3 regions of the Methylophilus sp. 3sh_L genome follow, and region 3 is predicted to be linked to each of the others. Evidence: predicted binding sites of a transcription regulator. Region 3 holds the regulator's gene; each other region holds the start of a gene.
The links. The regulator sigma-54, encoded in region 3, starts transcription at its own class of promoters, with help from an activator protein. The targets are predictions, from matches to a motif close to TGGCACNNTTCCTGCT.

Region 1 (2,271 bases), on a different contig from region 3:
GCCCTCTCTGGCATTCAAAGCTCAGTAGGCAACCCCAAGCTGGCGCAAGTGGTGGGTCAACTGCGCGTGGGCCTGGACTCAGGCCGTGAATTGTCAGTGGCGATGACTGAGCATCCAAAAGTCTTCGATAGTTTTTATATCAGTATGATTCGGGTCGGCGAGACGACGGGTAATTTGGATAATATTTTTCTGCGCCTGTCTGAGCATATCGAGTTTGACCGCTTTATGCGTGGGCAAATCAAATCGGCTTTGCAATATCCCATGTTTGTACTCACTGCAATGGCAATTGCGATTGTGGTGATTAACGTTATGGTGATCCCGCAGTTTGAAAAAGTGTTTGCCAGCATGCATGCCGATTTGCCATTTATCACCAAAATGCTGATTGCATTTTCAAACTTCATGCGCAATTACTGGTTTGTGCTGATCGGCATCATTGCCGCGGCAGGCTGGTCATTTAAAACGTATGTTAAAACGACAAGTGGCCGGTCAAACTGGGATCGGATCAAAATGCGTATCCCGATTGCCGGTAAGATTATTTTTAAAGGCACCATGGCGCGTTTTGCGCGTAGTTTTGCGTTGTCTACTCGCAGTGGTTTACCCATTCTGTCAGCGTTAAGGCTGGTGTCACAAACCGTCGAAAATGACTATATTTCAGCAAAAATTTTAAGCATGTCTGCCGGTATTGAGCGTGGTGAAACCATACTCAGAACAGCCACGCAAACTGGAGTTTTTAATTCACTTGTCTTACAAATGATTGCGGTGGGTGAGGAGTCTGGTTCATTAGATACGCTTATGCAAGAAGTTGCAGATATGTATCAGGCAGATGTTGAGTACGATGTGAAAACTCTGGGTGCGCAGATTGAACCTATTTTGATTGTATTTCTGGGTGTGCTTGTTCTGATACTTGCATTGGGGGTATTTTTACCTATTTGGGATATGAGTTCAGTAATGCTCAAAGGTGGGTGATTTGAGCTTCTCTGCAGTTTTCAAGAGAATGGACCAAAATTGTCTGGCATAGTATTTGCTAATAAAAATTTAACGCAGTGTTAACCTGCCACTGTGATAAGAACGGCAGGGCATTTTGATTAGGAGTTTGAGTGATGAAAAAACAAGCTGGTTTTACATTAGTTGAATTGGTGGTTGTGATCGCGGTTCTTGGTATTTTGGCAGCAACAGCATTGCCAAGATTTATCAATGTTCAAGCAAATGCGCAAAAGGCAGCAGCGCAAGGATTAGCTGGAGCGCTCTCATCAGCTGCAAGTTTGGCAAAGGCGGCTTGGATGGCAGGTGGCGCATCAGGTACAAGCGTACAAATGGATAGTTCTTCCGTCACAGTAAGTAATACCACAGGATGGCCAGTTTCTACCGCTGCTGGCATTGATGCTGCTATTCAAGATCGAGCAGGTTTTACATTTAATGCGGGAACTGGTGCTGATAACGCTACTTATACAAAAGGCACTTGTACAATCACTTACAACCCATCTACTGGTTTGGCGACTTTAGGTAATGCGTGTTAACAAGACTAGACTTTGGCATGAAGGGATTTACTATTGTCGAGCTAGTGGTTGTGATTTCAATTATGGGAATACTGGCGGCGGTAGCTGCACCCAGATTTGTCAATGGTGACATCTTCGAAACCCGCGGTGACGCGGGTTTACTTTCATCTACATTACGCTATGCGCAAAAAACGGCGATTGCCCAGCGTCGGAATGTGTATGTGATTCATAATAATGCGATACCAGATACGGTCAGCTTATGTTTTGATACCGCCTGCAATCAGGCAGTGATCAATCCTGAGACGACTGCTGCATACGTGTTCACAAGCAGTAAAAATGTGGATATCACTTCGGACAATGCCAGTCTTGGGTTTGATTCGCTTGGTCGTGCAGTCCCGAACTCAACGGTGAGTTATCAAGCGACCAATAGAAAAAACAATGTGCAGTCGGTGACCGTGACTGTCGAGGCAGATACTGGATATATACACTGATTAGTTCACCAGTACTTCCAGACTGGATAATAACAATGCATCACAACAAACATCACTCTTACAGACAACCAGGCAAACCGTGCATGCGCTTGCAAGCGGGTTTTTCATTGGTAGAGATGGTGGTGTTTATGGTGATTGTCACCACAGCCATCGCGGGTGTTATCGGTGCGCTGTCTTTTATGGGGCGACATTCTGCTGATCCGCTAGCGCGCAAGCAGGCAATCGCCATTGCTGAGTCGCTGATGCAAGAAGTCCAGCAGATGCCTTTTACATTCTGTGACCCG
Region 2 (2,271 bases), on a different contig from region 3:
ATACGGTTAAGCCGTTTAAGTGCATCCCCCATTAAAAAGAGATCAAGGAGAAATAAATGCGAGTGTTACATACCATGTTGCGCGTAGGCGATTTGCAACGTTCAATCGATTTTTATACTGGGGTGCTGGGGATGAAATTGATCCGTACCCAGGATTATCCTGATGGCGAATTTACCCTGGCCTTTGTCGGCTATGGTAACGAGTATGACAATACTGTGCTTGAGCTCACCTACAATTACGGCAAAACTGCCTATGACATGGGGACGGCTTATGGTCATATGGCGATTGAGGTTGATGATGCGTACAAAGCCTGTGAGTTGGTCAAAGCCAAAGGTGGCAAAGTCGTGCGTGAGGCTGGGCCAATGAAACACGGCACCATCGTCATTGCCTTTATTGAAGACCCGGACGGCTACAAAATCGAATTTATCCAGAAGGGGACCATCGAGTACCCCACCCATGTCTAACCGTACCCAGTTACTGCAGGCAGTGAGGCTGGCGCAAGCCGGAGACTGGCATGGCGCACATCAGATTGCGCAGGATTACAGTGACCCCACTGCCAACTGGATTCATGCGGTGTTGCATAAAATAGAGGGTGACCGCTGGAATAGCGAATACTGGTATGCGAGGACGGCCGGTCACCAATACACAGAGTTTGACCATGACAGTGCAGCAGAACTCGACGCGATTGCCGACTGGCTGACAGCAGCGTAGCGCTTAATTTCTTCTGTTCTTAGCGCTACCTGGCTTACTTATGCTCGCCATCGCTGTGGCGGCCCGCTGTAAAAATCCCCCACAGGGATTGTACAAACAGGCCAATGACCGTTCCAAACAAAAATAGCAACACGCCAATCAGCAAACACATCAACAGCAAGAAGCCGTCTTGCAGCCAGACGCTCTGTTCGCCCAGCGACTGCCAGACAGACAGGATTTGTGCGATCCATTGATCAAGATTGATGCATTTCATGAATGTATTATGCCTCAGGAAACGGAATGTGATGCATCGCTGCGACGGATTTGTTTAATGCCTGATTTTCCATACGGTGGCTTTCAATTGACTTACACCGCTGGACTCAAAACGACGCTTGCACAGCTTAGTGTACTACCCAAATCGGTGCACCAGTTTGCTAGCTGGCAGTGCATGTTTGCCAGCTAAAGACATTGGTCTGTGTCTGAGCTATTCCAATACGCTGATTTTAAAGTAAAAAATTATTTATTTTAGATGGCCTGCTTGTTGCTAGGGATAACTTAAGCTAGAGGAGAGGCATCATGATAAAAAAACTTGCAGCCGACGCCATGCTAACGGCGGAAATGCGGCTGTCCAACAATATCCAGTTGTTAAGTGATTTACTTGATCAGGCAATCTTAGAGGTGGAGGGGGAAGCGGTGGCGCAGAAAATCGCCGCTATCCGGCAAGCCGCATTGCGTTTTCACCAGCATCATGACCAGCAGGCTTCGTTAGATCTTGAACAGTTGCTCGCTGACCTGAGTCTGGAGCATACGGTGCGGGTGGTGCGCGCACTGGCGTATTTCAAACACCTGGTCAATTTGGCAGAGGATCTTTACGGACAAGAGCTCGGCCATTGCCAGCAAAATACACCCGCGCCGGGCATGTTGTCGCACACCCTGGCGCAAATCAAGGCTTCGGGCATTGCCCCGCAAAAAATTCAGCAACTGCTGCAAGATGCGCTGATCTCACCGGTGCTGACTGCCCACCCCACAGAGGTGCAGCGTAAAAGCGTGCTGGATATTGAGCAATTGATTGCCGAATTGCTGGCACAGCGTGGAACGATGGTGTCTGAGCGTCAGCTGGCCCGTAACAAGCTGTTATTGCAAGGTGCGGTGTCAGCGTTGTGGCAAACCCGTATGATGCGCTTCTCCAAGCTTAGTGTGCTCAATGAGATTGAAAACGCACTGACCTATTACGAAAGCACGTTTTTACATGTGATTCCTGAGATTCTGCAGGATATCGAGCGCGACCTGGCTGATTGGCTGCCCGGCATGGACTTGCCGGGTATTTTGCGCATGGGCAGCTGGATAGGCGGCGACCGCGATGGCAATCCGTTTGTGAATGGCACCACCTTGCGCGACAGTGTGCGCCTGCAGGCCACGACCTTGTTTAAGTTTTATCTGCAAGAGCTGGCCGCGCTCAAACGGGAACTGGCTGTGTCCACGCGCGTGGTTGGTGTGGATGAGGCCGTGCTGGCGCTGGCAAAAGCTTCGCGCGACCAGTCTTCACACCGTCTGGATGAACCCTACCGGCTCGCACTCAAT
Region 3 (2,271 bases):
CCAAAGGCGGCATCCCAGACGAGGTGCCTGAAGTGTCAGTGACCATTGAAGGCGAAAGCATAGGCATTAGCCAATTGCTCAAGCAGGCAGGCCTGGTCGAAAGTACTAGCGAAGCGATGCGAGCCATACAGCAGGGCGGTGTCAAGCTAGACAGCGTCAAGGTCGACGATAAAAATCTACCCTTGGCAAAAGGGATCACGGTGGTTGCGCAGGTTGGTAAACGCAAATTTGCCAAGATTACGATCAGGTAATAGGGATTGATAAGTTTGTCCCGACAAGCAAAAAGGCCGCGAATGCGGCCTTTTGTTTTAAAGCGATTTGCGCAAATTTGCGGGCGGAATATTCAGTGACTCACGGTATTTGGCAATCGTCCGGCGGGCAACGACGATGCCTTGCTGGGCGAGTGTGTCGGTGATCTGATTGTCCGACAACGGCTTTTTCGGGTTTTCTTCAGCCACCATTTGCTTGATCAATGCGCGGATGGCCGTGGCAGAACATGAACCGCCTGCATCGGTGGCAACCGAGCTGCCAAAGAAGTATTTGAGTTCATAGACGCCCCGCGGTGTGAGCATGTACTTATGCGTGGTGACACGTGAAACGGTGCTTTCATGTAAATCGAGCTCTTCGGCGATTTCACGCAGCACCAGTGGCCGCATGGCAATTTCCCCGTGCTCAAAGAAGTTGCGCTGGCGGTCCACAATGGCTTGCGACACGCGCAGAATGGTCGAGAACCGTTGCTGGATGTTTTTAATCATCCATTTGGCTTCTTGCATCTGGCTTTGCAAGTATTGGCCTGAGCTCTCGCGGTTGCGCTTGAGGATGTCTGCGTACATCTGGTTGATGCGTAGCTTGGGAATCACTCCATCGTTTAAGGAGGCGACCCAGATGCCTTTGATTTTTTTCACCACCACATCGTGCTGGATAAAGTGATCGTGACTAAAGTTGGAAAACTCGCTGCCGGGTCTGGGGTTTTGTTGGCGGATCAGTTGTTGTGCGGCTTTGAGTGCGGCTTCGTCACAAGCCAGCACTTTTCGCAGTTTGACAAAGTCTTTGTTGGCTAGCAGCGCCAAATGGTCTTTGGCGATTGCAATCGCCGTTTGCAGATATGGCGTCTCTGCGGGCAAGTGCATCAGTTGCAACAGCAGGCATTCACGTAAATCACGTGCACCAACGCCCAGGGGGTCCAGGTTCTGGATCAGCTTGAGCGCGGTTTCCAGTTCTAGCAGCTCTACTTCAAGTTCAAGAGGCAGGTGCTCAACGATCTCCTGTAAATCCTGTTCGAGATAGCCATCGTCATTAATGCTGTCCAGCAATAACTTGACCAGGCTCATGTCCCGCTGCGACAAGTGTGCCAGCTGGATCTGGTCTATTAAATGCTCACGCAAGCTGATGCTGGTGGTTTCCTGCCGGGAAAAGTCGCTGTCTTCATCTTCTTGATGATTGCGGCCGGCCTCATCCCAGTTGCTGGTACTGCCAAACTCCTCATAATCATCTTCAAATTCTGGCGGGGTGAATTCCTCGCTTAAGTTAGGCAGATCGCTCTCGCTCCCGCCAAGGTCGTCATGCAGCTCTTCGCGCAAGCTTTCCGCGGGTGCTGTGATTTCATGCTGCGTGGCCATGTCAAACGAGCTGGCATCTGTCAGCTCTGGCTCGGGGCTGGCCGCTGGCGCTGAACCCTCTTCAAACTCGCCGTCTTCTCCGTCAGACATTTCTAACAAAGGGTTTTCTTGCAGGATGGTTTCCAGCTCCTGGTTCAGCTCCAGCGTGGACAGTTGCAGCAAACGGATAGACTGCTGCAACTGCGGAGTCAGCGCCAGGTTTTGCGAAATACGTAATTGCAGGTTCTGTTTCATGACGGATTACAGCCTAAAATTCTTGCCCAGATAGACTTCACGTACACCCTCGTTCTGAATGATTTCATCAGGGGTCCCTGCCGCAAACACAGCGCCTTCGTTGACGATGTATGCGCGATCACAGATGTCCAACGTCTCGCGGACATTGTGGTCTGTAATTAAAATACCAATATTTTGGCTGCTCAGGTAGCGGATGATTTTCTGGATTTCAATCACGGCAATCGGGTCAATCCCGGCGAACGGTTCATCAAGCAAAATAAATTTAGGGTCAGTAGCGAGGCAGCGTGCAATTTCAACGCGCCGACGCTCCCCCCCTGATAAGCTGACTGCCTGGCTATTGCGGATGTGCTGGATATGTAATTGATCCAGCAACGACTCCAACTTGGCCTCACGCTCCTCTTCTGTGTAGGGGCGCGTC

Region 1: a site for sigma-54 is predicted at 1,011-1,026, ahead of ACIDF8_RS01460 (type II secretion system protein). Genes of this name have one in related genera too.
Region 2: a site for sigma-54 is predicted at 1,221-1,236, ahead of ppc (phosphoenolpyruvate carboxylase). Genes of this name have one in related genera too.

What each region holds. Positions count from the first base shown of each region.
Region 1 is NZ_JBKOUF010000001.1:287,348-289,618, forward strand. Features, by position in the region: gene ACIDF8_RS01455 (type II secretion system F family protein) at 1-966, shown strand, start outside; gene ACIDF8_RS01460 (type II secretion system protein) at 1,101-1,517, shown strand; gene ACIDF8_RS01465 (pilus assembly FimT family protein) at 1,511-1,987, shown strand; gene ACIDF8_RS01470 (type IV pilus modification PilV family protein) at 2,023-2,271, shown strand, end outside.
Region 2 is NZ_JBKOUF010000001.1:625,976-628,246, forward strand. Features, by position in the region: gene ACIDF8_RS03145 (YfhL family 4Fe-4S dicluster ferredoxin) at 1-1, shown strand, start outside; gene gloA (lactoylglutathione lyase) at 57-464, shown strand; gene ACIDF8_RS03155 (hypothetical protein) at 457-711, shown strand; gene ACIDF8_RS03160 (hypothetical protein) at 746-964, opposite strand; gene ACIDF8_RS03165 (hypothetical protein) at 1,022-1,153, shown strand; gene ppc (phosphoenolpyruvate carboxylase) at 1,267-2,271, shown strand, end outside.
Region 3 is NZ_JBKOUF010000007.1:92,880-95,150, reverse strand. Features, by position in the region: gene tyrS (tyrosine--tRNA ligase) at 1-251, shown strand, start outside; gene ACIDF8_RS12665 (RNA polymerase factor sigma-54) at 309-1,853, opposite strand; gene lptB (LPS export ABC transporter ATP-binding protein) at 1,860-2,271, opposite strand, start outside.